DNA from 2 places in the Cohnella soli genome. Region 1 is predicted to be linked to the other one. Evidence: riboswitches for the same ligand, from Rfam matches in the RefSeq annotation. Region 1 holds a riboswitch; the other holds the start of a gene.

Evidence for each region. A riboswitch is a leader RNA that binds a small molecule or an ion and turns the genes downstream of it on or off. The one in region 1 is predicted to bind ZMP and ZTP.
Region 2: linked by a shared signal. The riboswitch ahead of ACFPOF_RS12565 (TIGR01440 family protein) and the one ahead of ACFPOF_RS23630 (bifunctional 5,10-methylenetetrahydrofolate dehydrogenase/5,10-methenyltetrahydrofolate cyclohydrolase) in region 1 are both predicted to bind ZMP and ZTP.

What each region holds. Positions count from the first base shown of each region.
Region 1 is NZ_JBHSMI010000032.1:721-15,437, reverse strand. Features, by position in the region: gene yidC (membrane protein insertase YidC) at 1-823, shown strand, start outside; gene ACFPOF_RS23685 (purple acid phosphatase family protein) at 919-2,085, shown strand; gene ACFPOF_RS23680 (flavin reductase family protein) at 2,190-2,807, shown strand; gene ACFPOF_RS23675 (MFS transporter) at 2,778-3,992, opposite strand; gene ACFPOF_RS23670 (MerR family transcriptional regulator) at 4,139-4,885, shown strand; gene helD (RNA polymerase recycling motor HelD) at 5,108-7,531, shown strand; gene ACFPOF_RS23660 (helix-turn-helix domain-containing protein) at 7,488-8,405, opposite strand; gene ACFPOF_RS23655 (glycoside hydrolase family 31 protein) at 8,530-10,119, shown strand; gene ACFPOF_RS23650 (DUF6597 domain-containing transcriptional factor) at 10,085-10,903, shown strand; gene ACFPOF_RS23645 (MFS transporter) at 11,054-11,908, shown strand; gene ACFPOF_RS23640 (MFS transporter) at 11,884-12,309, shown strand; gene ACFPOF_RS23635 (VOC family protein) at 12,299-12,685, shown strand; ZMP/ZTP riboswitch at 12,729-12,808, shown strand; gene ACFPOF_RS23630 (bifunctional 5,10-methylenetetrahydrofolate dehydrogenase/5,10-methenyltetrahydrofolate cyclohydrolase) at 12,868-13,716, shown strand; gene ACFPOF_RS23625 (helix-turn-helix transcriptional regulator) at 13,775-14,717, shown strand, end outside.
Region 2 is NZ_JBHSMI010000023.1:444,806-459,522, reverse strand. Features, by position in the region: gene atpD (F0F1 ATP synthase subunit beta) at 1-725, opposite strand, end outside; gene atpG (ATP synthase F1 subunit gamma) at 792-1,652, opposite strand; gene atpA (F0F1 ATP synthase subunit alpha) at 1,736-3,250, opposite strand; gene ACFPOF_RS12615 (F0F1 ATP synthase subunit delta) at 3,296-3,844, opposite strand; gene atpF (F0F1 ATP synthase subunit B) at 3,841-4,326, opposite strand; gene atpE (F0F1 ATP synthase subunit C) at 4,434-4,649, opposite strand; gene atpB (F0F1 ATP synthase subunit A) at 4,687-5,454, opposite strand; gene ACFPOF_RS12595 (ATP synthase subunit I) at 5,459-5,869, opposite strand; gene ACFPOF_RS12590 (AtpZ/AtpI family protein) at 5,866-6,114, opposite strand; gene wecB (non-hydrolyzing UDP-N-acetylglucosamine 2-epimerase) at 6,476-7,597, opposite strand; gene upp (uracil phosphoribosyltransferase) at 7,659-8,288, opposite strand; gene ACFPOF_RS12575 (LSm family protein) at 8,538-8,828, shown strand; gene ACFPOF_RS12570 (serine hydroxymethyltransferase) at 8,914-10,161, opposite strand; gene ACFPOF_RS12565 (TIGR01440 family protein) at 10,198-10,827, opposite strand; ZMP/ZTP riboswitch at 11,044-11,126, opposite strand; gene ACFPOF_RS12560 (low molecular weight protein arginine phosphatase) at 11,171-11,761, opposite strand; gene ACFPOF_RS12555 (manganese efflux pump MntP) at 11,797-12,357, opposite strand; gene ACFPOF_RS12550 (L-threonylcarbamoyladenylate synthase) at 12,643-13,749, opposite strand; gene ACFPOF_RS12545 (stage II sporulation protein R) at 13,840-14,529, opposite strand; gene thrC (threonine synthase) at 14,614-14,717, opposite strand, start outside.

The DNA of each region.
Region 1 (14,717 bases):
GAATTTGATGTCTCAAAAATGGGTGAAGCCCATTCTCGTTATGCTACTCGTGGTTATCCCGGTGCTTCTGCTTAGCGGGTGCTCGACAGCCGCTCCATCTCATCCGATTAGTGCCGATTCGCCCGGGGTATTTAATCATTACCTGGTTTATCCTTTCTCATACTTGATTAAATTTTTCGCTAATGCGTTCAACGGCGATTATGGATTATCTATCGTACTGATGACCTTGCTAATCAGATTGGCGATCATGCCGCTCATGGCGCACCAAACGAAGAAGCAACTAGCGATGAGATCAAAGATGGCCGTTCTCCAGCCGGAGCTGGACGCGCTTAAAGAGAAGTACAAGAACAACACAAGCGCGGAGGGCAAAAGGCAGCAGCAAGTCGAGATGATGCAGCTGTACCAGAAGCATCAATTCAACCCACTCAACATAGGGTGTTTGCCGATGCTGCTTCAGTGGCCGATTACGCTCGCGTTCTACTACGCGATCCGTCGGACCCCGGAGATCGCTTCCCACAATTTTCTATGGTTCAGCTTAGGACATACGGATATGATATTGCCGTTTATCGCCGCGGCAGTGTATTACGTTCAGTTCCGCGTGTCGCAATCCGTCTCGGCTCAGTATCAGCAAAATGCAAACAACCAGTTGGCTTTCATCGGACTATTGTCTCCGATTATGATGGGCGTGTTTGCTTTTGCCATGCCGGCGGCGTTGCCGTTGTATTGGGCGGTAGGCGGTATATTCATCATCGTCCAAACGATTATGTTGAACAAAATATACGCGAAACCGGCGCAGCAAGCGCAAGCTACATTGGCAAAGTAATAGGTTAGCAAGAAAAAATGCAGAGCTTCCGAGACGACTCAGAAGCTCTGCATTTCGCTTTACTTCCATTTCTTGAGCTCAAATGAGGTGCGATAATGCTCACTATCCTTAAAGGCCCCTATTTGCAATGGCCAACGTTGGAAACGATGACATTCATGTGGGAGACATCCGAGCCCTCTACTTCAGAAGTCAGAGTTTTCGTGGCGGAGAGGATACATAGCGGTCATCACGGAAATTTCAAGCGGCCGGAGCAATTGCTGTCTTCCGTCGCGACTCAAGAGTACTCTACAATCCACCAAGTAACAGTAGCCAACCTGCAACCGGGGACGTATTACTTTTACCAAGTGTACTCCAGCAATGAGTCCGGAGATGTTGAATCGAACTTCTATCCATTCATGACGGCGGCGGGAGATGGCATTCCGTTTTCTTTCGCGGTGACGAGCGAGACTGGCGGATTCAGCGGTTTTGATCAATCGGGCGGACAAATTAATCGAAATATTTTTGCGCAAATGAAAAGATATCGCCCGGATATCGCGTTATTTATCGGCGATATTGTCGATGATGGCGACGAGTACGACCATTGGGAGAAATATTTCTTTGCCCCGGGCCAGGAGTTGCTGGTCAATACGCCATCGTACTGCTGCTTGGGCAACCATGAGAATAACGGCTCTTGGTTTTATAAGTATTTCGCTTTTGCCGCCCCCAAAAACTTCTATTCATTCGATTATGGAGATGTTCATTTTGTTTGTTTGGACAGCACCGACTTCATAAAATCGGAAACCTATCCTTATAGCTCGGAAGAGATCGGTCCCGGCCATGCGCAATATGAGTTTCTGTTGCATGATTTAAGGGCATCTTCTGCTAAATGGAAGATTGTATTTTTTCATTATCCGCCGTACGTCTCTGGAGGCTATGAAGTAGAGGCGATGCGGAAGCTCTGCTCCGTTATGGAGCAAGCGGGTGTCGATGTCGTATTTAGCTCCCATACCATCGTCTATGAACGAAGCCATCCGCTAAAGGATGGCAAAATTGATTTTCAAGACGGTATCGTCTATGTAGTGGCGGGCGGAGCGGGAGCGATGCCGGAATGGCTGCTTCCCAAAAGAGCATGGCATACCTCGCAATCGTTAGCCGTACCTCACTTCGTACAAGGTGTTGTGACACCGCAGAGTTTGGAATTACGGGCAATCGACGAGAACGGCAACCTATTTGATCTATTCCGTCTAACCAAGGATGACGAAGGCAACAAGTCCTACTTCTAGCATAATTTCAACATCTTGCTGTCTCATTCCAAATCCGTATTGCCGCTTGTCGACTTGTGCTACATTAGACACACGTTGCACTTACGGAAGGGAGACAAGCGAATATGCATGTTGAAATTGAACCTAAAATCCTGTATTTCGGCACGTCAGTTGTGCTGATCAGCACGTTGAATGAGGACGGCACACCGAATCTGGCTCCGATGTCTTCGGCATGGTGGCTGAATCGCTCGTGTATGCTCGGACTGAGCAGCAAATCGCAAACTGTCCTAAATATGATCCGGGAGGGAGAATGTGTGCTGAACTTGCCGTCCATCGACTTGATCCCGGCAATCGAAAGCCTCACCTTATTGACTGGCCGAAATCCGGTCCCGGAATCGAAGGCGGCCAGAGGCTATCGTTTCGAAGCCGATAAGTTCGGCGTGTCCGACCTGACCCCGATCCCGTCGCGGAATGTCCAAGCGCCGCGCGTCTTGCAATGTCCGGTTCACTTGGAGGCAAAGCTCGTAAAAGTCCATCCTTTCGAAGAGCCGAGTTCCTTAGTCGCGTTGGAGGTCCACATCAGCAAAATTCACGTGGAGCAGGAGTTGACGATGGAGGACCATCCCAATTACGTCAACCCGTCCAAATGGAATCCGATGATCATGAATTTCTGTGAATATTTTGGGTTGGCGGATCAGCTATCTACGTCGCGATTAGCCCCGGTGTTCGGACCAAACGCTTAGCGGAACGATGATAAGTAACCCTGCAAAAAAGAAGCATCCGGCGCATACGTACACGGCAGAAAGAGTGAACGTATTTTTCAACGCGCCTGCCACACTCATCATAAGAAGCATTGCCCCAGTCATCAGCGGGGTGCGAATGCCCATGACTCGTCCGATATAATCGTGGGTAGTCTGCTGCATGATTAATGTGCTGCTCCCTACAAAAATGGCCGGTTGAAGAAGAGCAATTATGAATTGGGCAATCATCGTCAGCCATATCTCGGTAGACAGGCCAGCCAAGACGATTCCGCAACCATTGACGAGTAAGCCGGCCATGAGAAACCGTTGCGGGGAGATTTTCGCAGCCAGGGCCATAGTGGCGACTCCCCCGACAATTTCCCCTGCTCCATACGACACATTGATCCACTGCAAAGCCTCGGAAGGCAACCCCAACTGCTCCGTAACGAGAAAGACGCTAAGTGGAGAGACTAATCCGACGCCTAGCCCAACGAACGTGAAACTGAGAGTAAGCTGCAAGATGAATGGATTGGCGACAACAAAACGAATACCATCCGCCATGTCGCTAAACAGAGAAGCTGAGTTGATTTCGGGATTACGGTACGGCAATGGGTCGCGCGGCACGTGATTGAGGGCTAACGCGGATAACATAAAACAAATGCCGGTCAATAAAATTGAAACTTCAATTCCGCATTGCTGATAAACGAACGTTCCCAGAATCGGACCGAGTACCATAAAGGCCGATGTGAGGGTTTGCATGAAAGACATACAGGATGGCGCATCTTCGTCGCGTACATGATGCTTAAACAGCTTCATGCCGGAAGGCTGCGCGAACTGCGATAGGGTGGAAGCGAACAAGGTTGCGCCAAACAAAGCTTGCCATGTACCGACTTCCAGCACCGCAAAGACCAGGAGTACGGACAATGAACTGAGCGCCTCGCACCACACCATCGTCTTTTTCGGCCGCCATCGATCCGCGAGCGCTCCCCCAATGAATGAAAAAATGAAAATTGGCGCATATTCCGCAACCGAAATCATGGCAACGGCAAATGGATCCCCGCCCGTTACTTCCATCACATACAACAGAACAGCAAAGTTACGGACCCAAATGCCGATCTGAGAAAAAAATGTTGAAACGATCACGGCTCGAACAAAACGGTTACGAAGCAATGGAATGGAACCTGTCACTGTTTTTTTCTCCCTTCTTCATGGTTTCGAATGTCATCGTAAGGCCTGCTGTAAGAGGAGAGTCAATCGCCTGCTGCGAAAAAAAATCGAGTTGACTCTCCCCCTAGGGGAGGCTTTACGCTATGAATGAAAGGGAGGAATGAGCCATGCTGTACACGGTAAAAGAAGTGTCGGAATTGTCTCATGTAACCATCAAAACGCTTCATCATTATCACAAAATCGATCTTCTCTTGCCGACGGAAATAAGCGAAGCGGGATATCGACTGTATGGGGCGCAAGAGTTGGAGAGATTGCAAGAGATTTTGTTCTATAGGGAACTGGATTTTCCGTTGGACAAAATCAAAGAAATGATGGGGCGCAATGCGGACCGGTTAACGATCCTGTCGCAGCAGGAGGAATTGCTACTGAATCGCAAACACAGGCTGGATAACATCGTTCAAACGTTGCGCAAGTCCATCTCATGTGCCAAGGAAGGGGAGGGCATGGATCATATGGAGATGTTTAAGGGGTTTGACAACGAGGAAGCATGGAACAACGCGTTGGCTGAGCAAAATCAACACTTGAAGGAAACGTACGGGATGGAGTCATTCGAGGTTGCTCCGGCGGAGATTCAAGACATGAATGAACAAGCGGCTGAAGCTGTGGCATTCATGAATAACATGGCGAACTCATTAAGAGAAGGCATTAAACATAACGATGCGATAGTAGGAAGCTTGATTGAGAATCATCTGGCATTTATGAAGCAGCATGGAAATCCGATATCGCCGAGTGACTTTGCAATGCAGACCCGGTTTTTCCTGAGCGATGATTTTCATCTCAAGATGCTCGAGAGCCAGCAAACAGGGCTGGCTTATTACCTATCGGCAGCGGCGGAAGCTTTCGCATCGGACTAGAGTGGGCGAAAAAATAAAAACCCCGGCATCATTGCCGGGGTTAATTGTCATAAAGGCGATTGCACACAAAGCCGCACTGTGGTATGATAAGGAACCATCAGTGAGTTTTGTGCATGAAATTACAAGTGTTGCATCTTATCTTTAATTTAATTTTATCACACAGGCTGGCGGTTGTCAAACGTTCAATTTCTTCAGACTTTATGGGAGGGAGCGTGTCCAGGAATGATCAACGAGCGCGATTGGCAACAAGAGCAGGAACGGTTGGAGCAAGTATCGGAGAAGCTTCAACAGAGAATCGCCGAATTAGAGCCGGAAGTGGCTGGATTACACAGTCAGGCGGGAGATATTCGTAAACGATTCTGGGAAGAAGTAACGGTCAACACGAGTTCCGACGAAGATTTCGAGGAGACTTTCCACAGCATTAAACAACAAGAGGCATTGCTGTCGGAACGGGAACGTAGCTATCGGCTGCGTGTCCAGCAATGGAATAACATGAAGCGGTTGCTGAAGTCGCCTTATTTCGGGCGCATAGATTTTCAAGAGGATGGTCTCGGCTTCAGCGAGCAAATATATATTGGCGTCTCCTCTTTCGTGGATTCGGATGGTTTAAGCTTCTTGGTCTACGATTGGCGTACGCCGATTGCAAGCATGTATTACGACTACCCACCGGGAAAAGCTTCTTACGATACGCCGGGCGGGCGCATCGCGGGAACGATGGAGTTGAAGCGGCAATATCAGCTCAGCGCAGGTAAACTTCATAACGTGATCGACACGAGCTTAACGATTGGAGATGAATTGCTCCAGCAGGCGCTCGGCCAAAGTGCGGATACCCAAATGAAAACGATCGTGGCTACGATCCAGAAAGAGCAGAACGCAATCATTCGCGACGATAAGAGCCGAATGCTCATCGTTCAAGGGGCGGCCGGCAGCGGGAAAACATCTGCGGCTCTGCAGCGGGTAGCTTACTTGCTGTATAAGCACCGCGAGAAGCTTAAAGCCGATCAGATCGTTCTTTTCTCGCCGAATCCGATGTTTAACAGCTATGTGTCGACCGTTCTTCCCGAACTCGGCGAAGAAAATATGCAGCAGACGACGTTCCAAGAATATTTGGAGCATGGGCTTGGCGAGGCTCTGCGTCCGGAGGACCCGTTTGACCAGATCGAATACACGCTGACGGAACAATCCACGCAAGCATATAAGGCACGGCTGATGGGGATCGCGTACAAAGCATCCACTGCATTCCTTCAAGCTCTCCGCAATTATGCAGGCTGGCTTGAGCGGGAAGGCATGCGATTTAACGGAATTCGGTTTCGGGATCGCGATTTGATCACTGCCGAACAGATGGCAACGCAGTTTTACGGGTACGACCCTACTACCCGTCTGGCCAACCGAGTAGCGCTGCTGCAAGAATGGCTGCTCAAGCAGTTAGCTGATCTTGAACGCAAGGAGAAGGATGAGTTATGGGTGCAGGAGGAACTCAACTACCTCGACAACGATCAGTATGCCGCAGTTCACAGCGAGTTGCATAAAGACCGGGGCGTCTTCGAATTCGCTGAGAAATATGAAACCATTCAAGAGATACTGCAAAACAAACCCCGTCGAGACGAAGCGGACTTCGACTATGCCGAGCGAGAGGAAGAGCTGCTGCGCCGCATGGTCGTGAAGGAGCAGTTTAAACCGCTGAGGAGAAGCGTAAAGCGGATGGCGTTCATCGACATGGTTGGTCTGTATGCTCAACTGTTCGGGGGCGCGAATGATTATAGAACGATGACGAATGAGATAGATGTTCCGGAGTTATGGTCCGACATCGGTGAGCAAACGAAGGGGAAGATCGAGCGGCTTGAACTGTTCTACGAGGACGCGACGCCGTATTTGTATTTCAAAGAACTCGTCGAAGGCGTTCGGATGAACACTGAAGTGCGGCATATTTTCGTCGATGAAGGCCAGGATTATTCGATGTTTCAGTACGAGTTTCTCAAAAGGTTATTCCCGCGGGCTCGCATGACGGTACTCGGCGATTTCGGGCAAGCCATCTTCACTCAGGCAACGGAGCTGTACGGGACCGGGGGGGACTCCCCGCTCATCCAGCTGTACGGAGAGCCGGACACGAACCTGATTCGCCTCGTTCGCAGTTATCGATCGACCCGCGAAATCGTGGAGTTCACGAGGGAACTGTTGCCAGGGGGACAGGAGATTATCCCTTTCGATAGAAGAGGGCCGAAGCCGCTGTTATTGAAGGCGGACAGCAGTGAACAATTGGCGGCGCGAATAACGGAGGAGCTCTCGGCGCTTCAAGCGGAAGGTTTCGCCTCCATCGCCGTGATAACGAAATCAGCCGCCGAAAGCCGGGAAGCTCACGTTCTCTTGACTGCGCACGGATGCCCGTCGCTTCGGCTCGTTACGAAACGAACACCTTCCTTCGAGAAAGGGACGTTGGTTATTCCCGCCTATTTGGCGAAAGGGATCGAGTTCGACGCCGTTCTGATCTATGATGCATCTTCGAACACCTACCATCGGGAGAGCGAACGCAAACTGTTTTATACCGCGTGCACACGTGCGATGCATCGACTTCTATTGTTCGCAGCGGGGGAATGGACACCGTTCATTCAAGCGGTGGATTCGTCGCGGTACGAGATGAAGGGGTAAGTTGAACCGGCCTGCGCCGAAGCTGCATAGGCGTGCAACCGCGATAACGTTTGAACAGTTCGTCCAAGTATTGCACGGTTCCGAAGCCGGTTTGCTCAGCGATCCGTGTGATCGGCAGGTCCGTGTCGCGAATGAGCGCTTCTGCTTTGCCAATGCGGTATAGATGCATGTACTCCGTAAACGTGCGGCCGACGGCGTGTTTGAACACTCGGCAAAAATGGTAAGTGCTCATGCCGGCCGCTCGAGCCGCTTCGCCGACCGTCAGCCTCACTGTGTACCGCGATTCGATAAGGGAGATCGCTTCTTTGAGCCGTTCCATGCTTCGCTTCGCGGCTTCGTCGCGCGCATCTTTGCCTCCCGCTTGTTCTCCGTATGCGCGGGCTAGCTCTAATAGCAGCACATGGAGGTAGGACTTGATTGCCAACTCGAAACCTGCTCTGCGACCAACATACTCTTCGATGATTGAGCGGACGATCGCCGTGCAAGCTTCGTAGCCGTCATTCCCGGTTTGCAACACAACGGGAAGATGCAGCCTGCCCGTCAGCATAGAGCGGGAGGCGACGTTCATGAAGTCCGAGCTGGCGAGTCGACTTCGATCGAGCAAAATCGTGTAATAGTCCGGCGGACCATCGACGATATATCCGCTATGGATGACGCCTTCCCCGATCAGAATAAGGTCGCCGGCTTGCCCGATGAACGAATGTCCTCCGATATGCAATTCTACTTGCCCTTGTCTCACATAGATCAGTTCCAGGCAGTCATTATGCCAATGCGGCGGAAAAATCGTCGTTCCGTTGCACTCCGGTCGGAACAGATTAAACGGGTACTTGTCGTCAAGCATGGCCAAGTATTGATTGTTGTCGCTGACGCTCATGTTTCCGCTCGCCTCCTTGAAGTCGAGAGCAAGATCGTGTAAAAAATCCGCAAGGTTGTCCGTAGACTCGTGCCTCGATTGTACTCTATGATCAAGGCAATGAACAGGACAAAGGGGTAGGATCATGATGGGAAGTCGGGAGCTATGCATTCATCTGCTGGATGGCGAAGTCTGGTGGGGCGGAGATATTACTTACGGAGACCAGATGCCATTCGGGAGAGAGACGGTCGAAGTCGACCTTGCCGCTGGCATACGAGGCAATCAGGCGGCGCCGCTGCTTGTCTCGAACAAAGGGCGATATGTATGGGCTGACGACCCGATTCGTTATCGGTTCGAGGACGGCTTGTTGACCGTAACCTGCGAAGCGAGCGAGCCAATGTTGCGGGAGTCGGGCGGCAATCTCCGTGAAGCATTCCGCTCGGCGGCGGACGCGCACTTCCCGGCAACCGGAACGCTGCCGGATGAGCGGTTTTTCTCGGTGCCGCAATATAATTTGTGGATTGAGCTGCAATACGAACCGACCCAGGAGAAGACGCTGCGATACGCCGAGGCGGTGCTGGCGAACGGCCTGCCTCCAGGCGTCATCATGATCGACGACAACTGGATGGAAGACTACGGGGTATGGCGTTTTCGGGCGGATCGATTCCCCGATCCCAAGGCGATGACAGACAGGCTGCATGAGCTCGGTTTTCAAGTTATACTATGGACATGTCCATTCGTCAGCCCAGACAATGCCGCCAATTTCCGCATGCTGGAGAGTAACGGGTATTTGCTGCGCGATGAGCGTGGCGAGACCGCGATTCGCCGATGGTGGAACGGTTACAGCGCCGTGCTCGACTGTACGAATTCGGGGGCGGTGGCGTGGTATCAGGAAGAGCTGCAGCGCCTGATGAACGATTACGGCATCGACGGATTTAAGCTTGACGCAGGCGATCCTGAATTTTACAGGGCGTCCGACTTGAGCGCGGTGCCAATGCACCCGAACGGCCATTGCGAGGCGTGGGCGAAGGTCGGCCTACACTATGCCTTTAACGAGTACCGCGCCTGCTGGAAAATGGGGGGGCAGCCGCTCGTCCAGCGACTGCGTGACCGCAATCATAGTTGGGATCTGAACGGGCTAGCCTCGCTGATCCCGAACGGACTCGCGCAAGGGCTGTCCGGGTATGCGTTTATTTGCCCAGATATGATCGGCGGCGGGCAGATCAGCGATGTAGAGAATAATCCGTCGTTCCGCATCGATCAGGAGCTGTTTGTCCGTTATGCCCAGTGCTCGGCGCTATTTCCGATGATGCAATTCTCGACGGCGCCTTGGCGCGTGTTGGATAAAGAACATCTTGCACTCTGCGTCGAAGCGGCGAAGCTACATGCTGGGCTGGGGGACACGTTCCTTGCACTCGCGAGGCATGCTGCCGTGACCGGAGAACCGATCATGCGTCATATGGCGTATGTATTCCCGGACAGCGGGCTTGAGGATGTCACCGACCAGTTCATGATCGGCGACAGTTTGCTCGTGGCGCCAGTCGTCGAGCAGGGGGCTCGCAGTCGCGCGATCCGTTTTCCGGCAGGGGAATGGCTAGGAGATGATGGGAGCAGCGTGCAGGGACCTTGCGTATTGGAGGTGGAAGCGCCGCTATCCCGATTGCCGCATTATCGGTTGATGATAGGAGGCGCTATAGGGAATGGGGAGCGTTTATCGTCCGATACAAACCCCTAAATTGCAAAAGGAACAGCAGCGTCCCGGCTACAGCTATCAAGAATATGCACCTTGCGAACAACTGACGCCGTACGTTGCGTGTTACTGGACATTGGATTTTCATGCGGATGTCGAGAGTCAACTCCATCGAATTATTCCGGACGGCTGCGTAGATATTATCGTGAATCGTCTATCACCTTCCAGCCGGAAAGCAGCCTTCGTTGAAGGGATCATGACGCAGTACGAGCTCATACACTTGTCCGAGGTTCAATCTTTGTTTGGGATTCGCTTTTTCTTGGAATCGGCGCAAACTGTTCTGAAATTCCCTGTTTCCGCGTTTGCCGGTCAGCATGTTTTTCTCGAAGAATTATGGGGGCTGGAAGGGGAACATTTCGTCGAAGAGATATTGTCGGCGAATATGGCTACGGAAATAGTGGGCGTCGTTGAACGCCAGCTGAAGCGGGTGTTCGCTGTGGACGATTCCTCCGTTCACCCGTTGCTGCACGCAAGCGTGCAGTATTTGTACGCGGCTAAAGGAAATCTCTCCATGTTGGGGTTGGCGGAAGAGCTTGGATTCAGCGAACGCCATCTGAGACGAGTGTTCCATTCCGAACTTGGAGTCGGCCCGAAGGAAATGATCGGCATTGTTAGATTTCAAAGCATGCTCCGCGAGATTTACTCCGGCTCCTATACGAACTTGACGGATCTCGCTTTAAAATACGGTTACTATGATCAATCCCACTATATTAAAAACTTCAAACGTTACTACGGGATTCTACCCAAACAAATTTCGAAAACGGACTGAAAAAAGTCCGTTTTTTACTATTTTTAGCGACATTGAAAGGGCTATTGTTAAAGTATTCATTGCATAGCATGCATGGCGAAGGAGGAATGGCATGGCCCAAGTCGTAACGAGTGCACAACCGGGTGAAGCCGACATACGTCGGGTTGTACCTTGGCTCCTCTATGTGATCTTTTTTTCGGCATCGGCTCTATCCTATTTGGGAAGCTGAGCGATTCATTTAGCCCTAACTACTTGATGGTGATTGGCATTGCCATCTATACGGCGAGTTCGATTCTCGGATTTATTTTCCACGGACAATATATGACGGTTCTCGTCTTCCGTGTGATTCAGGGACTTGGAGCCTCGGCCATCCCGGCTGTGAATAACACCATTATTACGCGTTATTTTACGGCGACGGGGCGGCAAAAAATGTTCGGTCTCGTCACATCGGCGTTTTCTTTCGGCGTGGCGGCTGGGCCGGTGCTCGGAGGGACTATTACCGGGCGCGTAGACTGGGCTTACTTGTTTTTAATCCCGGTGCTTACGCTTGTGTCCATCCCTTTTTTCTTAAAATATTTGCCTGCCGAAGAGAAGAGGAAAGGGAAGTTCGATCTGCTCGGCGCTGTTCTTGCGGCATTGACAGTTACGGGGTTTCTGTTGTTTCTGACGCAATTGGAAGTCGTGTATCTGTTGTGCAGCCTTGCGGCAGGCGTATGGTTCGTCATTCATATTCGGCGAATTGATGATCCTTTTCTCCAGCCTTCGATCTTTCAGAATCCGCTGTATAGAATGAGCGTAATTGTCGGATTTCTGATGTTTAGCGCGATGATGACGATGATGTTTCTATTGCCGCTGATGTTATCCCAGTTGTACAGTCTAAGTGCGGAGACGATTGGCATGGTCATGTTTCCCGGAGCGATCTGTGCGGCTTTGTTCGGTAAATTAGCCGGAGACATCGTTGTAAAAAGAGGAGCCCAGTATGTGACTGAAGTGGACTTTTCTTGTCCGCTCTCGGGTTCACGCTGATCTGGATCAGCATTGATCAAAGGGTATGGTGGGTAGCGGTGGCTTTGATCGTCATGAACATCGGGTATGCTTTCTCGCAGACTTCCATTACGGAAAGCGTGTCTTCTACGCTCAGCGAAGATCGGATTGGCATCGGAATGGGGATATTTAGTTTAGGCATGTTTATTGCACAGGCGGTAGGTACGGCTGTAGCGGCGAAGTTGTTGGACGACTCGCTGCTCACTTTGCCGCTTCATCCGTTCGTTGATAGACAAGAGCAGTTGTCGTACGCGAACTTGACGCTCCTCATGATTCTTGTTGTGCTTTGCAGCACATTCATGTATTACTTGTTTTCTCGCAGGAGAAAGACGCTAAATAAAAGTTCAAAAGCGACTAAAGGAGATATGAGTTATGGGAATTAAATTGGACATGGTCGGCATTGTGGTAAAGGACATGAAAGCGGCTTTGGATTTCTATCGGACGTTAGGTTTGGACATTCCGGAACAAGCCAACGGAGAGGCGCACGTTGAAGTGGCGCAAAGCGGGTTCCGACTGGCATTTGACAAACAAGAAATGATCAAAGGCGTTTATGGCGGCTGGGTTGAGCCTGTAGGACATCGGATTGAAATTGCATTCTTGTGCGACAGTAGCGATGAGGTAAACAAGGTTTATCAAACCGTAATCGAGGCCGGATACCAAGGACACAACGAGCCATGGGATGCCTTCTGGGGGCAGCGCTATGCGATCGTGCAGGACCCGGACGGCAACTTGATTAGTTTGTTTGCTTCGTTGGAGTAAATATTGTCAGCATCCAATATTTCTGGCAAAATATATTTAAGCATGCGGTATGTGTAACTGGCGAAACGTGGAGTACCACGGGGGAGCACATACTTCAAATGGCCGATCGCCTGGGCAAAGGTAAGGAGGATATTTCTCCTTGCCTCTTTGCGTTTCTATACAAATAGAGAGGGCTGATGACGATGAACGCTGAACCGCTCATTCTAGATGGAAACAAAGTTGCTGCGGAGATTAAGGTTCGCTTAGCCAGTCGTGTCGAGGAACTTGCTGTGAAAGGAGTTGTTCCGTGTCTTGCAACAGTCTTGGTCGGTGAAGACCCCTCATCGGCTACCTACGTACGGATGAAAGTGAATGCTTGCAACAGACTTGGCATCCGGTCTGTCCGTATCGACCTGCCTAAGGAGACAACGACAGAGCAATTGATTGAGGTTATACAGCAGTTAAATAAGGACCCGGAAGTTCATGGTATCTTATTGCAGCACCCTGTACCTCATCATATCGATGAACGAGCTGCATTCGACGCGATCTCAATTGACAAGGACGTAGATGGGGTAACAACGGAAGGATTCGCACAAAATGCTTTTGGATTCGCAATGTTTCCTTCTTGTACTCCTGCGGCTATCATGGCAATCATGGATTATTACAAGCTTCAGGTATCGGGCAAACATGCAGTAGTAGTCGGCAGAAGTCCCATTCTAGGCAAACCTGTATCGGCTATGTTGTTAAATAACGATGCTACGGTAACCACATGTCATTCCAAGACGACCGGGCTAGAACATTTCGTTCGATCGGCCGATATTGTCGTCGCTGCAGTCGGTAAACCCGAGTTTGTTCGAGGCGATTGGATTAAGCCGGGGGCTGTAATTTTGGATGCGGGGTACAACCCGGGGAATATTGGAGATGTAGACTTTAATGCATGCCTCCAGCACGCTTCTGCCATTACGCCAGTACCTGCTGGCGTTGGACCTGTAACCATTGCTATGCTATTGAAACATACGGTTGATGCTGCAACGAAACGATCAGCTAATTGAAAAATGATCCGGAGACTCGCTTGATATAGCTGGCCTACTACAATGGAGGGTACTTACGATGAAGCTGGAAAGGCTGTTATCCATCATCATCTTGCTGCTGAATCGACGTATCGTACAGGCCAAAGAGCTTGCAGAGCGCTTCGAGGTGTCCGTGCGGACGATTTACAGGGATATCGATGCCATTAATGGGGCGGGAATTCCTGTCGTCACCTATCAGGGGACGAACGGAGGTATCGGGTTGGCGGAAGGATACCGCTTGGATCGCAATGTGCTGACGAACGACGAACTCGCCGCTATCGTCACAGCTTTGCGTAGTATCTCTACCTCATATGGTAACGAACAGCATCTGCAGTTAATGGAGAAAATCAATAGTGTTGTTCCACTTCAACACTCCGAGGAATTCCAGAATAAATCCAGCCGTGTGCTGATCGATCATTCGCCTTGGGATGGCAACGAGAGGCTGCGTCCCAAGTTGCAGCTGCTCAACGAAGCGATAGACAGTTGTCGAGTCGTTGGGTTCATCTATTCCGATGCCGAAGGGGCCGTATCTCACCGAATGGTAGAGCCGCATATGCTCATCATGAAAGGAAGAGAGTGGTATCTGAAAGCCTACTGCTTGGATAAGGAACAGTTCCGGCTGTTCAAGCTGAAAAGATTGAAAGAACTGGAGATCAATTCAGAGAAGACGTTCATTCGAAGAGAATTCTCCATGCAAGAAGGTGCCGTTGGCCAGAGCTCAAGTCATCCATCTAATTTGACTGAATTCGTCTTGCGCTTCCAAGCTGACTCTCGCTATTTGGCGGAGGAATGGTTTGGCATCGAGGAGATTATGTCCCTGGATGACGGTAGTTGGCAGGTGAGGAAGGCGTATCCGGAAGATGAATGGTTGTATAGATTCATTCTCGGCCTTGGCCACCACGCAGAGGTGCTGGAGCCTCCCCATCTACGAGCGATCATAGCTAGCCGTGCTGAACAAATTGCAAATTTATATCGAACAGACA
Region 2 (14,717 bases), on a different contig from region 1:
ACGTCGCGGCCTTCCACGTCACGGAAATATTCCGCCATCGTCAGACCTGTCAGCGCAACGCGCATACGCGCTCCTGGCGGTTCGTTCATCTGTCCGAAAACCATCGCGAGCTTCGCGATAACGCCGGATTCCGTCATTTCGTGGTAGAGATCGTTACCCTCACGAGTACGTTCGCCTACGCCCGCGAATACGGAGATACCGCCGTGGTTCGAAGCGATGTTGTGGATCAGCTCTTGCATCAATACGGTTTTACCTACGCCGGCACCGCCGAACAGACCGATTTTACCGCCCTTGGTGTAAGGAGCGAGCAAGTCTACGACTTTGATGCCCGTTTCGAGCATTTCCGTCTGCGTCGTCAGTTCTTCGAAAGATGGAGCCGGACGGTGGATCGGATTCGCTGTGGAACGATCGACATCTTTGCCGTCAATCGGATCGCCCAGAACGTTAAATACGCGACCGAGAGTCGCCGGTCCTACTGGAACCGTGATCGGAATGCCCAGGTCAACCGCTTCCGTTCCTCTGACGAGACCGTCAGTGGAAGACATCGCGATCGCGCGAACGAGATTGTCGCCAAGGTGAGTTGCAACTTCCGCCGTCAGGCTGACGTGCACGCCTCCGGCATTGGATTCGATTTTGATCGCATTGAGAATGTCAGGCAAATGTCCGTGGTCGAATTCGATATCGACGACCGGGCCCAATACCTGAACAACGCGTCCCTTGCTCATGGGTTTACCTCCTGAAGTGCGATTTGAATGCAACGCCCGCAGGCTTGCGGTCAATCGTCACGAAATTTATTGCTGTGCGTTCGCTCCGGCTACGATTTCCGCAATCTCTTGCGTGATCGCCGCTTGGCGGGCGCGGTTATAAGTGAGCGTCAAGTTCGCGATCATCTTCGTCGCGTTCTTCGTCGCGTTGCCCATCGCCGTCATACGGGAACCGAATTCACTGGCCTTGCCCTCAAGCACGGCGCTGAACACGAGCGTCTCCGCGTATTTCGGCAGAAGGACGCTAAGCACTTCCTCGGCAGACGGTTCGTACTCGTAGTCCGCACTGCCTCCCGAAGCTTTCATCTCTCCAAGCGGGAGAATCTGCTTCAACGTCGGAATTTGCGTGATTGCGTTCTTAAACTCGTTAAAGGCCAAGTAAAGGGCGTCGATCGTTCCGTCGACATAGCTTTGGACAGCCCGCGTCGCGACTTCCTTAATATCCGAGAACTTCGGAGTATCGGACAAGCCGGTCACTTCATCGACGATCGCAATGTTGCGGCGCTTGAAGAAGTCGCGGCCTTTGCGTCCAATGACGAATACGGCATACTCGTCGGCCGATTTATGATTTTCTTTGATCGTATTGATCACTTTACGAAGGATGTTGGCGTTGTAACCGCCGGCAAGACCACGGTCCGACGTAATGACCAGATAACCGGTTTTCTTGACCGGGCGGCTGATCAGCATCGGATGTTTGCTGCTGCCGGACGAGGAGGCGATGCTGGAGATAACCTCCTTCATCTTGTCCGTGTACGGGCGAGCGGCAACCGCTGCTTCCTGAGCGCGTCTCAGCTTGGAGGCTGCAACCATCTCCATCGCTTTCGTAATTTGTTTCGTATTCTGCTTGCTCTTGATCGAGCGCTTGATTTCGCGCATCCCTTTAGCCATTCGTTGTCACCACCTTATTGCCGGGATTGCCATAAGGCGCACCCGGCTCAATTGCGGACGTAACCCGTGCCCGAACGGACGGCTTACGCCGACGTGGCGAAGCCTTTTTTGAACGCCGCGATCGCGTCAACCAACGCTTTGTCGGTGTCAGCAGTCAAATCCTTCGTATCGCGGATGGAGCTGAAGATTTGCGGGTAGTTCGCGTCTATGAATGCGAGGAATTCCGCTTCGAAACGGCGAACGTCTTGCACCGGAATCGTATCGAGATGACCTTTGGTCACGATATACAGGGAAACGACTTGACGCTCTACGGCAAGCGGCGCGTTAACGCCTTGCTTGAGGATTTCGAGCGTACGAACACCGCGATCGAGGCGGGATTTCGTTACTTTGTCGAGGTCGGAACCGAATTGGGCGAACGCCGCAAGCTCGCGGTATTGCGCAAGGTCGGTTTTCAGCGTACCGGCGACTTTCTTCATCGCTTTGATCTGCGCAGAGCTACCTACCCGGGATACGGAAATACCGACGTTAACCGCCGGACGTTGACCGGAATAGAACAGATCGGACTCGAGGAAGATTTGTCCGTCGGTAATCGAGATAACGTTTGTTGGGATATAAGCGGATACGTCGCCCGCTTGCGTCTCGATGAACGGAAGAGCCGTCATCGAACCGCTGCCCTTCTCGTCGCTCAATTTCGCAGCGCGCTCGAGCAAACGGGAGTGTAGATAGAATACGTCGCCCGGATAAGCTTCGCGGCCCGGAGGACGACGGAGCAACAGGGACAATTCGCGATATGCGGCAGCTTGTTTCGTCAAATCGTCATAGATAATCAGAACGTGTTTGCCGTTGTACATGAACTCTTCGCCCATCGAGCATCCGGTGTACGGAGCTAGATAGAGGAGAGGTGCAGGCTCGGACGCGCTCGCCGTAACGACGATCGTGTAGTCCAATGCGCCATGCTTACGAAGCGTTTCAACCAATCCACGGACGGTCGATTGCTTCTGGCCGATTGCAACGTAGATACAAATAACGCCGTTGCCTTTTTGGTTAACGATCGTATCAACCGCGATCGTTGTTTTACCCGTTTGACGGTCGCCGATGATCAGTTCCCGTTGGCCGCGGCCGATCGGAATCATCGCGTCGATCGCTTTAATACCTGTTTGCATCGGTTCGTGAACCGATTTACGATCCATAACGCCCGGTGCCGGGGATTCGATCGGACGAGTTTTCGTCGTGTTGATCGGTCCGTTGCCGTCGACCGGTTGGCCGAGAGAGTTAACGACGCGTCCGAGGAGCGCTTCGCCTACCGGAACTTCCATGATGCGGCCCGTACGTTTAACTTGGTCGCCTTCTTTGATCCCTTTGTAAGGCCCCATAATAACGACACCGACGTTGTCTTCTTCCAGGTTAAGCGCCATACCAACAACGCCGCCCTCGAATTCGAGCAATTCGCCGGACATACATTTCTCCAGACCGTGAACGCGGGCAATACCGTCACCGACTTGGATGACGGTGCCTACGTCAACGACTTGAATATCGGACTGATACTGCTCGATCTGTTGCTTAATCAGAGTGCTGATTTCTTCGGGCTTAATACTCAATTCGTTCACCCCTGTCTCCATTGCTAACAAATGGTAGTGTTAATATTAAAGCGCCGCAGACTGCAGCGTCTTGTCTAACCGTTGAAGCTTGCCGCGAAGACTTCCATCATACAGCGTGTCGCCGATACGAACGGTCAGTCCGCCGAGCAGGCTCGGATCTACTTCATTGGTAACCCGTACTGACTTGCCCAGTGTAGCACCGAACTTCTCAGCCAGCTTAATCTTCTCCATCTCGCTGAGCGGTTGGGAAGAAACAACGTGTGCGTCCGCGCGGCGAAGCGCATCGCCCGCAACTTGCAAATAAGCAGCCAGGACGGCCGGCAATTCGCTTTCGCGTCCGCGCTCCACGAGCAGGCTGACGAGGTTAAGCACGATCGGCGACGCATGACCGCCGAACGCGTTATTCAAAGCTTGCTGCTTTTTGTCCAGCGTAATGTTGGGAGCGACCAGAAAAGCGCGAACATTCGCGTCTCCGTCGATCGCCGTTACAATCGCCTTTAATTGCACTTCCGTCTCGGCCACTTGCCCGCGTTCCTGCGCAAGCTGGAACAGCGCCTTTGCGTACCTTTTGGCGACTACCGTGCCGCGGCTCATGACTTATTCCCTACTTCTTGCAAATATTCATCCACAAGCTGTTTCTGGGACTGTTCGTCCACTTGCTTGCCGATGATTTTGGAAGCGATCTGAACGGACAAACCGCTCACTTCCGCTTTCAACGCAGCGACAGCTTTGTTCTTCTCTGTATCAATGTCGCGAACCGCTTCTTCCTTAATGCGGCTCGATTCATTGCGTGCAGCTTGAACGATTTCGTCCGCTTGCTTGGAACCGGTCGTTCTCGCTTGTTCGATGATGTCGTGCGCTTCTTTGCGCGCTTGTTGCAACGCTTGCTTCTGCTCTTCGAGCAGACGCTCCGAGTCGCTGCGGTTGTTCTGTGCGTTCTCCATTTGCTCCTTAACGAGCTGACGGCGTTGCTCCATGATGCCGAACAACGGTTTGAACGCGTAACGAGACAAAAGCCAGAACAAAATGGCGAAAGCGACTAATTGAATAAAAAAGTTGGATGGTACTAAATTCATTGCGCCTACACTCCTTTCACATGGCTCAATCAAGCTTCGTGCATTAACTGCAAAAGGAAGGCGTGGAGGCTAACCCGACTCCGCGCCTTACGATTCGATAAAGTTGATTATTTCGCCCACATGAAGGCAAGAACGAGGGAGATGATCGGCATTGCCTCAACGAGACCTACGCCGATAAACGCCGTGGAAGTCAACGTACCGCGAAGCTCAGGCTGACGGGAGATGCCTTCTACCGTTTTGCTGAAGATCAAACCGTTACCGATACCTGCGCCAAGCGCACCCAGACCAAACACGATACCTGCTGCTAAATAACCGTATTCCATTTGTAAATCCTCCTCGAGATAATTGGTTTTTATTAGATTAGTGATCCTCTTCGTGAACGATCGATTGCGAGATATACACCATCGTCAGCATCGTGAATACGAAAGATTGGATCGCGCCTACGAAAATACTAAAACCTTGCCATACAAGCATTGCCGGAATACCGATCCAGCCCATGCCTAGAATAACGCCGATCATAACTTCGCCTGCAAAAATGTTACCGAATAGCCGCAAGCCGAGCGTTAATGGCTTGGACACAACTTCGATCAAGTGGATCGGCAAGAATACGACGTTCGGGTTGTTGACGTAGTGCTTGAAGTAATGTTTGGCGTTCTGACGAATCCCTTCAACGTGCGACAGCACGATGACGATCAGCGCCAATGCCATCGTCATGGAAGCGTCAGCTGTTGGCGACTTCCACCAAGACCAAGCTGGATGTTCCGTGCCTTCCGGTATAATCAGCTCATGTCCGAAAATCGTTGGAATGTGATTTCCGTGCAACTCCGTCACAATGCTGAAGGGAAGACCCAACATATTGGAGACGAAAATGTACAGGATAAGCGTCAAGCCGAGCGCAAGATACGGTCTGCCTTTCTTCATATCCATGTTCTGCCCGATAATGCCCTGAACGAATTCGACGACCCATTCCAGGAAGTTCTGCAGCTTGCCGGGATTCTCTACCGATAGGTTGCGAACGGCAAGACGAGCAAGGATAAAGACGATTAGACTGGAAATGACGATCATCATGATCGCGGCCAAATCCCATTCAATGCCGGCGACCTCGATTTTTGGTGCTAAATGTTCCATGTTGTCATTTTTCACCCCTTTCGTCAGCGGACTGTTTCTTGCGAATACCGACGCTGGCGAATAAACCCAGTAACAGTGTCACCAACGGTAAAGCGAATATTCCTGCCGCCGTCGCCCCCAGACTGAAACCAAAACCTTCTACGGACAACAGAGCGGCAAACACTCCGATAGCTGCGCGGGTAATATAGCCGAACCCGCCTCTGGGTTTGCGACCTGAAGCCGCCATCTCGCCAATGCGAGTCGCCTTCCACGCGAGGTGGTAAGCACCCAGCAATCCACCGACAACACCGACCATGAAACCGCCGAAGATCGGCCTGTAAGCCGGCCAAGCGGCAAGTCCAATGAAACCAATGGACAAAAAAAAGAATGCAGTGCGCGTTGAACGTCTAAGCAAAGCGGGCAAATCAATCATCACGGTTTTCCAGCCCCCGTATATTTCCGAATCAGCGCGACCGCCGATCCGATCCCGGCAACCAACCCGATCACGACTCCGGTCAAATACCCGTAATCCGTGCCGTTATGGTCGTCGTACAAGGAGCCGAGCCACCATCCGAGACCTACGCAGACGGCGAACTCCATGCCCAAACCCGCGACGAGTCCAGCCGTTCGCCAAGGGTTCTCGTCCGGTGGTAATTGTGGCTTGCGAGGAGATTCCGTCATGGATCTGTCGCTCCTTCAACGCTGCATGGCGTACGAAAAAAGGAAATAGTAAGCCCTTTCTTCCCATGTTCCACGTAATATTGTATCTTTCGGCGACAACGTTTGTCAATTGATCGAAAATCAAACTTTATGTGAACGAAGATGCCGCAAATCGCTTCAAATCAACCCTTTTCGGCTGCGCAAACCATACAGTTCCGCTGTATGCTGTACGTTCTGTCCGGATCGTTTATCGCTCTCTCCCGACATTTGGAAACTCGCACACCAGTATGTGCCAATCGCCCTGCCACTATTCTCCTGCGGCAAAAAGCGTCTTCGGTGTGCAAGTACGCCGGAGACGCTTTTTTGCAGCTATCTTATCGGCTCACCGCCTGAACGATTCGGGACGTTCGCCTTTGCCGAAGTGATGGAGAATCGCCCCGACGATGCGTGCGGATGCCTGACCGTCACCGTAAGGATTGGCCGCCTGGCTCATGCGCTCATACAACTCTCTGTCGGACAAGAGCGCATGCGTACGTCCATAGACAACTTCCTCGTCTGTTCCGACGAGCTCGAGCGTCCCCGCTTCGATCCCTTCCGGACGTTCCGTCGTATCGCGAAGGACAAGTACCGGAACGCCGAAAGACGGCGCCTCTTCCTGCAAGCCGCCGGAATCGGTCAAAATCAGATGCGTGTGCGGATAGAAGTTATGAAGCTCGACGACGTCCAGCGGATCGATGAGGCGAATGCGCGGATGATTGCCGAGAATTTCTTGCGCAGGCTCGCGAACAGCAGGGCTCAAGTGAACCGGATAGACAATGGCGACATCGTCGAATTCATCGGCAATTCTTCTCACTGCGCGGAAAATTTGCCGATGCGGTTCTCCTTGCGATTCTCTGCGGTGAGCGGTCATTAGAATGAGCCTCTTGCCGGCCGCCCAATCAAGCACCGGGTGAGTGAAGTCGGATTTCACTGTATATTGGAAGACATCGGTTACCGTATTGCCGGTAATGTAGATGTTGTCGGCGTTTTTGCTTTCCTTGCGAAGGTTATCCGCCGACCAATCAGTCGGTGCGAAGTGAGCGTCAGCGAGCACCCCTGTCAATTGTCTGTTCATCTCTTCTGGATACGGGGATAGCTTGTTCCAGGTCCGCAAGCCCGCTTCCACGTGGCCGACTTGAATTTGCTGCAGGAATGAAGCATAGCTCGCAAGGAAAGTCGTTAACGTATCGCCATGCACAAGCACGATGTCCGGCTTTGCTTCTTGCAGAACGGGCTCAAGTCCTTGGAGTACACGAATCGTAATGCCGTTCAGCGTCTGGTTCGCCTGCATGACATCCAGGTCGTAATCCGGCTTAATGCCGAACACTTCGAGTACTTGGTCAAGCATTTGCCGATGCTGCGCCGTCACGCAGACGATCGGTTCGATATGTTCGGGATGCTTCTGCAATTCCAGAATAAGCGGCGCCATCTTGATCGCTTCAGGACGGACGCCGAATATGGTCATCACTTTGATTTTTTCACTCACGTCGGTTTCTTCTCCCTTTATCCGCGCTTATCTGATTCGATTACTTGGTACCATATAACCGATCTCCGGCGTCGCCGAGGCCGGGTACGATGTAGCCGTGCTCATTCAACTTCTCGTCCAGCGCACCCAAGTAAATGTCGATGTCCGGGTGTTTTTCTTGAACGGCTTTGACGCCTTCCGGCGCGGCGATCAGGCACATGAGTTTCGTCGGGCGGCAGCCTTTCGCTTTCAGCATATCGATTGCGGCATTGGCGGAACCTCCCGTTGCAAGCATCGGATCGATGACAATTAGTTCTCGCTCCGCAACGTCGGATGGCAAGCTGCAGTAATATTCGACCGGCTGCAGCGTCTCGTGATCGCGATACAGGCCGATATGTCCGACTTTGGCCGATGGAATGATTTTCAACACGCCGTCAACCATACCGAGACCCGCACGCAATATCGGAATCAATCCGATCATTCTGCCGGCAATCACTTTGCCTTCCGTTACTGTAACGGGCGTCTCGATCCGCACAGGGGACAACGGCAAATCCCGCGTGATTTCGTAAGCCATCAGCATGGCGACTTCGTCGACCAGCTCCCGGAATTGTTTCGTATTCGTCATTTTGTCACGGATAAACGTGATTTTGTGTTGGATTAACGGATGATCGCAAATGACCAATGTTCCCATTATGTTCTACCCTTTCCCTAACGCCCGCTCGTCCGCTTTCGCGACGCTCCGGGACGTTGCTCTATGTAGGTTGCCCGTACATTATATCATTGTCTCCGAATAGGTGCATAACATCCGTCGTTTGCAGGCGAATCAAGTCGAACGAACGGAACAATCTGACGATGAAAGGTAATAATTCGCCTCCGCGTCCTCGCACTCCTCGCTGGGCATTCGCATACGATGAACGAGAACGCTCTAGGAGGAATGCCAATGAACGTACGCACTTCCAACACTTCCGTTTTATACAAGGCCGACCAAGAGTGGGCCGGTCACGTACGCAAAACCCGCCAGAAGCTGGCCGAAGCTTGCGGCCAGTGCATGAACCGAACCGTCCGGGTTCAAACGATCGACGGACAAACGTATGAAGGCATAGTCGTCGGCTCCGACCATACGTACATGCATCTTATGACCGGCGACGCCCGCTTCTTCGGTCCCTATGCTTCCAATGCCATTTTGACGTTGGTGCTTTTCGAACTGCTCGTCATTACGCTGTTGATCTAACGTACGAAGACGAAACGACGCGAACGTCCAAACAAAACCCCGGAATCCGACGCAAAGTCGGCCCGGGGCAATTGTCGTTACACCATTAATATTGCAAGTTCGTGTAAAGCGGGTACTGCGCCGTCAGTTCGGCGACCATTGCGCGCGCTTTGTCTAACGTCGCTTGGTCTTCCGGATTTTTGAGCGTAAGAGCGATCACTTTGGCAATCGTCTTCATCGCTTCCGTACCCATGCCGCGCGTCGTGACCGCCGGCGTTCCAACGCGGATGCCGCTCGTTACGAACGGGCTAGTCGGGTCGAACGGAATGGCGTTCTTATTGACGGTGATGGCAACGGAGTCGAGCACATGCTCGGCCACTTTGCCCGTGATGTTCAGGTTGCGCGTGTCGATCAGCATCAAGTGGTTGTCGGTGCCGCCGGAGACGATGTTCAAACCTTCGGACACAAGCGCCTCGGACAGAGCTTTCGCATTCACGACAACGTTGCGCGCATACTCTTTGAAAGAAGGCTGCAGCGCCTCGCCGAAAGCGACAGCTTTCGCTGCGATGATGTGCATCAGCGGCCCGCCTTGCGTACCTGGGAATACCGCTTTATCGATGGCGGCCGCCCAAGGCTTGCGGCACAGAATCAGGCCGCCGCGAGGACCGCGCAGCGTTTTGTGCGTCGTCGTCGTAACGAAATGAGCATGAGGCACCGGGCTCGGATGCTCGCCGCCTGCGACAAGTCCAGCGATGTGCGCCATATCGACCATGAGCAATGCGCCTACATCATTCGCGATTTGTCCCATTTTCTCGAAGTCGATCGTGCGCGGATAAGCGGAAGCCCCGGCTACGATCAGACGCGGACGATGTTTAAATGCCGCTTTGCGCACTTCTTCGTAATCGATCGTAAACGTGTTCTCGTCTACGCCGTATGCGACGAAGTTGTAGAGCAGACCGGAAGCGTTCGCAGGGTTGCCATGAGTCAAATGCCCGCCGTGGGCAAGGTTCATGCCGAGTACGGTATCTCCAGGCTTAAGAACTGCCAAGTATACGGCGAGGTTAGCTTGAGCGCCGGAATGCGGCTGCACGTTAGCATGTTCTGCGCCGAACAATTGCTTCGCGCGGTCTATGGCGATTTGTTCTGGAATGTCGACGTATTCACAACCGCCGTAGTAACGTTTGCCTGGATAACCTTCCGCGTACTTGTTCGTCAGGACAGTACCCATCGTCTCCAGAACGGCTTCGCTGACGATGTTCTCGGAAGCGATCAGTTCAATATTGTCGCGTTGGCGTTTCAATTCCAGGTTCAGCGCTTTGACGATTTCAGGGTCTTGCTTGTTCAAATTAGTCAACATAGTCATATATCCTCCCTAAAATGTGAAAATGAATTAGTCGCACGATGGCGATACGATAGAAGCTTGCGGCAATTCGTACACGGCACGGGCGCCGCCGATCAGTTTCGGCCGGGTCATCGCCATATTGACGCGGGCATGCCCGATCTCTCGAACGGTCGGCCTGAGCGGAACGGCGACCCGGCGAAGATGCATGCCGATCATCGTCTCGCCGATATCGACACCCGCGTGGGCGCTTACTTCCTCAACGAGGCATGGTTCGGCTATCTTGCGGAAAGCATAGGCAGCCATCGAGCCGCCAGCCTTGGGTATCGGCACGGCTGCTACCTCAGTCCACCCCATCCGTTCGGCCAGTGCGCGCTCGGTCACAAGCGCCCGATTCAAATGCTCGCAACATTGCCAGACAACGTTGAAGCCGATGCGCTCGCGAACGATCTCTACACCATCGTAGATCATTCTAGCGATATCTTCGGCACCTGCAGTACCAATCCGCTTGCCTCGAACTTCGCTCGTACTGACGCCGATGACGACGATTTGCCCGGCGCGAAGGCCGGCGGTGTCCGCCAGTTCTTCCAGAAGGGCGACCGTCTTCTCTTCGACTTCGGCACGCCCAAGCGTCGACAAAGACGTCTCGGACATGACGGATTGTTCGGACTCTGCAGCCATCAGATCGCCTCCCATAGCGGTAAACGCGGTATAATAACGATTTTCTCGATCACACGGTTTGGCCGACACGCCCTACATCCATGTAAAGGTATTATACCTGAATTCGACCGATGCCAACAGCAATCCCCAATCCACGCAACGCGCTCCCGCCCCCTTCTTCGAATGCTCTGAAAGAGACAAAACGACAAAAAAGAGCTAGCGTGCATAAAGCACACCGCTCTTCGCCCAGGCGACCGGCCGTCATTCCGATGCTCCACCGTGGTTGATCCCACTTGTCGTCGCCAGTTACATCGGAACCTTGAAGTTGTATCCTCATCATAACGAACCGTGCGAAAAAAATCAATCACCGATCGTTCGGGTCCTGATCCAGTTTATCGATCAGCGTCAGCAGAACGTCTTCGATCTCGTCGGCCGTCTGCTCGTATAACGCGAGCGATCCGCCGAACGGATCGGCGACGTCAAAGTCGGGGATGCGACGCTGCAGCTCCAGCAAACGCGTTCTTTCTTCAATCGACAAATTCTGCCCAAGCGCTTGCTTCACCTGCCACTCCGAATACAGCCTCTCTAACTCCGCCACGTCGTCCATGACGGGATCGCCGCGCAAAGCATACTCTTTGAGCGTGAACGTTTTGCCAAGCGCCTGCGGGAACCTCTCCAGAATAGCTCTCTTGTGCCCAGCCGTCATCGTCAGAATCAAGCTCGCCCACAGCACGTCGTCCGCTTTTAACAAAGTCGAGCCTTCCGGCAGCGCCAAATTCCTCTTCCGCAGCGCCGTTGCGGCATGGGGAGATATCGGCAACCCGTCGACCGTCGAGACGCCCGCCGAACGGACTTCGATCGGCTTGCCGCCCCGAGCCGCCAAATCCTTCATTAACGCCTCCGCCATCGGGCTTCGGCAAGTGTTACCCGTGCATACGATCAATATCCGGTTCATTCTCTCCTCGCGCTCCCGTCTCTCGATGCATCATCCTATATAAGAAATAATAGACCAAACGCGAACAAAATAACACCGCCCAGCGCTTCTCCATATCCTCCCAGAGATCTGCTTACCCTTCGACCAAGCACTAGCCCGAGCACGCTCAGCGCTCCGCCTATCAAGCCGAACATAAGCACCGTCATCCATACATGCGAAGCGAACATGCCGAGCGATACTCCTACGGAAAATGAATCGATGCTGACGCTGAAAGAAAAAACGAGCATCCCCCATGCCGTCCGATGGTCGAACGAGTCGACCGCTTCCCCGCGAATGGCACTGTACAGCATATGACCGCCAAGCAGCAAAAGCAACGCTCCCGCCGCTGTCGTCGCGATATCTCCGAGCAGCCCGCTAACGTACTGCCCCATCACCATGCCGCCAAGAGGCATAAGCACGTGGAATAAGGCAATCAGTGCGCTAAGCTTCGCAATGTCCCGCAGGCGAATGCCTTTAAGACCGATGCCGATTCCAAGCGAAAAAGCATCCATGCCCAATGCAATCGCCATAACGGCGATCGTCAGCAGTTGTCCTGTCTCCGCGCCTCCGCCGAACATAGCTTGTCCCCTCCCGCGCGATTATTCGCCGTTCCCCGATGTCTCTTCCCAACATATGCGGACAAGGGGGCGAACATGCAAAGAGGCTCTAACAGGCGAGAGCACGGATGAGGGCGTGTCTGAATACTCCGAGGGCAGCAGATTTTGCCGAATTTTCGTTCCATGCAAGGAACTTTTGTGAAGGCGTACCAGGGGTACGTCGAGCAAAAGTGACGAAGCAGGGGGCGAAAAGGCGGTGAAAGATGCCCCTGAGCGAGTATTCAGACACGCCCTAGGAAACAATGACTAGACGTGAATTTCGCGGCCTCCGGCGGCTTTGCGCAGCCGATTCATAAGCGCGGCGCCAATCCCGTCTTCGGGATAACTTTCCGCGACGATGTAATCTGCGCCCCGAGCGTCGCATTCACGAAGCCGTGCATACAACACGCGCGCCGCTTGCTCAGGCTCGGCACGGGAGCCGCAATCGAGCACCGCGTCCGCTCTGTAAGTCGCCGCGTGCTCGGAACAACTTAAGATAGCGACCGTGCGGCCATGCGCAGCCGCTTCGTCGGCGAGCCGCTGAACGGCAGCCGGCAGCCGCTCTTGCGGGCCGACGATGAGCACCATCTCGCCTTTCGGCGCGTAATGCGCGTATTTGACGCCGGGCGAACGCGGCGTTGCGTCGGCCATCGTTGCGTCCTCTCTGGACGAGGCTTCCACCGCCGCCGCCGACGAATCGGAACCCGCTTCAGCTACGTCGGCGAGCCCGCCGAGCGCCGACCGAAGCTGCTCCCGCGTCACACCTCCCGGCCGCAGCACATGAACTTCGCGGCCTACGACGCGGACGACTGTAGACTCCAGACCGACACCCGTCTCTCCGCCATCCAGTACCCCGTCGATGCGGCCGTCCAAATCTTCAAGTACATGGCTCGCTTTCGTCGGGCTCGGCCGTCCGGAACGATTGGCGCTCGGCGCGGCGATCGGACATCCTGAGAGACCGATCAACTCGCGGGCCGCATCGTGCTCCGGCACCCGGACCGCGACCGTATCCAAGCCTGCCGTCACGAGCGGGGACACCGCCCCCTCCTTCGCCGGCAACACAAGCGTCAGCGGCCCCGGCCAGAACGCCTCCATCAGTTTCCGCTCGATGTCATTCACCCGCTCGGCCACTCCCGCCACATCTTTCGTACGCGCCAAATGTACGATCAGCGGATTATCCGACGGCCTGCCTTTCGCCGCGAAAATACGGCCGACCGTCTCCGTGCTCCTCGCGTCCCCACCAAGTCCGTACACCGTCTCCGTCGGAAACGCAACGATGCCGCCTCCGGCGAGCGCCGCGGCGGCTTCCTGTATGCCGACCCGCAATCGATCTGCAGGCCAATATGTCGTATGCTGCGCCATCTGCTGCTCCATCCCATCGACTTCTCGCGCATGCGGAAACCGCAGCGCCGAGCCTTTATGTTAACGCCATTATAACATAGCGGGCGGCGGACGTCAGATTGGTCAGAACAAGGATGACAAGAACGCGATGAGCTTCTCGAGCAGTTCCCATAGAAAAAACTTAGTCTCCGGCTTTTCTTCTGCCTGAGCTGGCGATTTATCTTTCTCGCCGGAAGTTTTGATGATCTCGCCGGACGCGGCATCATCTGCGGCGGTAGCCGCCGTCAAGCAAAGCGGAGGAAACAGCACGCACCACCAATTGGCGCCTTTGCCGTCGCCGAGCGTTACGCGGAGCGCTTCGTAGTCGCCTGCCGCATAGGACCGTCCTTCGAACGTTTTGGCTGGGAACGGTACTTTGGCAAGCTCTACTTTGCCCCCATAAGGCGCATCCAGTTGTTTGAGCTTGGCTGCTACCAGTTGGCGGAGCGTGGGCAATTTCTTGCCGATGAGTGCACGAGCTTCGTCATGAGTATCCGGCATCGCGCCCCAAGAGCGGATGGATGCTGCAACGGCATCGCGAACGCTAGCCTTGATGCGTTGATCGGCCTCTCCATCGGAGTTAGCAATTATTCGAATACGAATAGCATCGGTCGGAATCAGCGCTCCGGTTCCCGCAGAAGCGGATGGGCGCAGAAAAACGAACAAACCTATCAATATCGTAACGCCGAGCAGTACAAACTTGCCGGCAGCACGGGTGAAACGGGTTTTCGAACGGGAAGAAGAAAAGGAAGATGAATGATGGCTAATACGCATAGGTTTTCGCTCCTTGATGCACCCGTCGGTGCAGCACTATGCGTTCCGGAACGTCTTAGCCATCAGTATGTCCGGATTTCGAATCTATAAACCTATCAAACTCGCAAAATCGAAGCTACTCTCATCACCTTGTTCATACATCGAGAGTATGTCCGTGTCTTTCAGGAGGTTTCCCGTCAATATGCAGG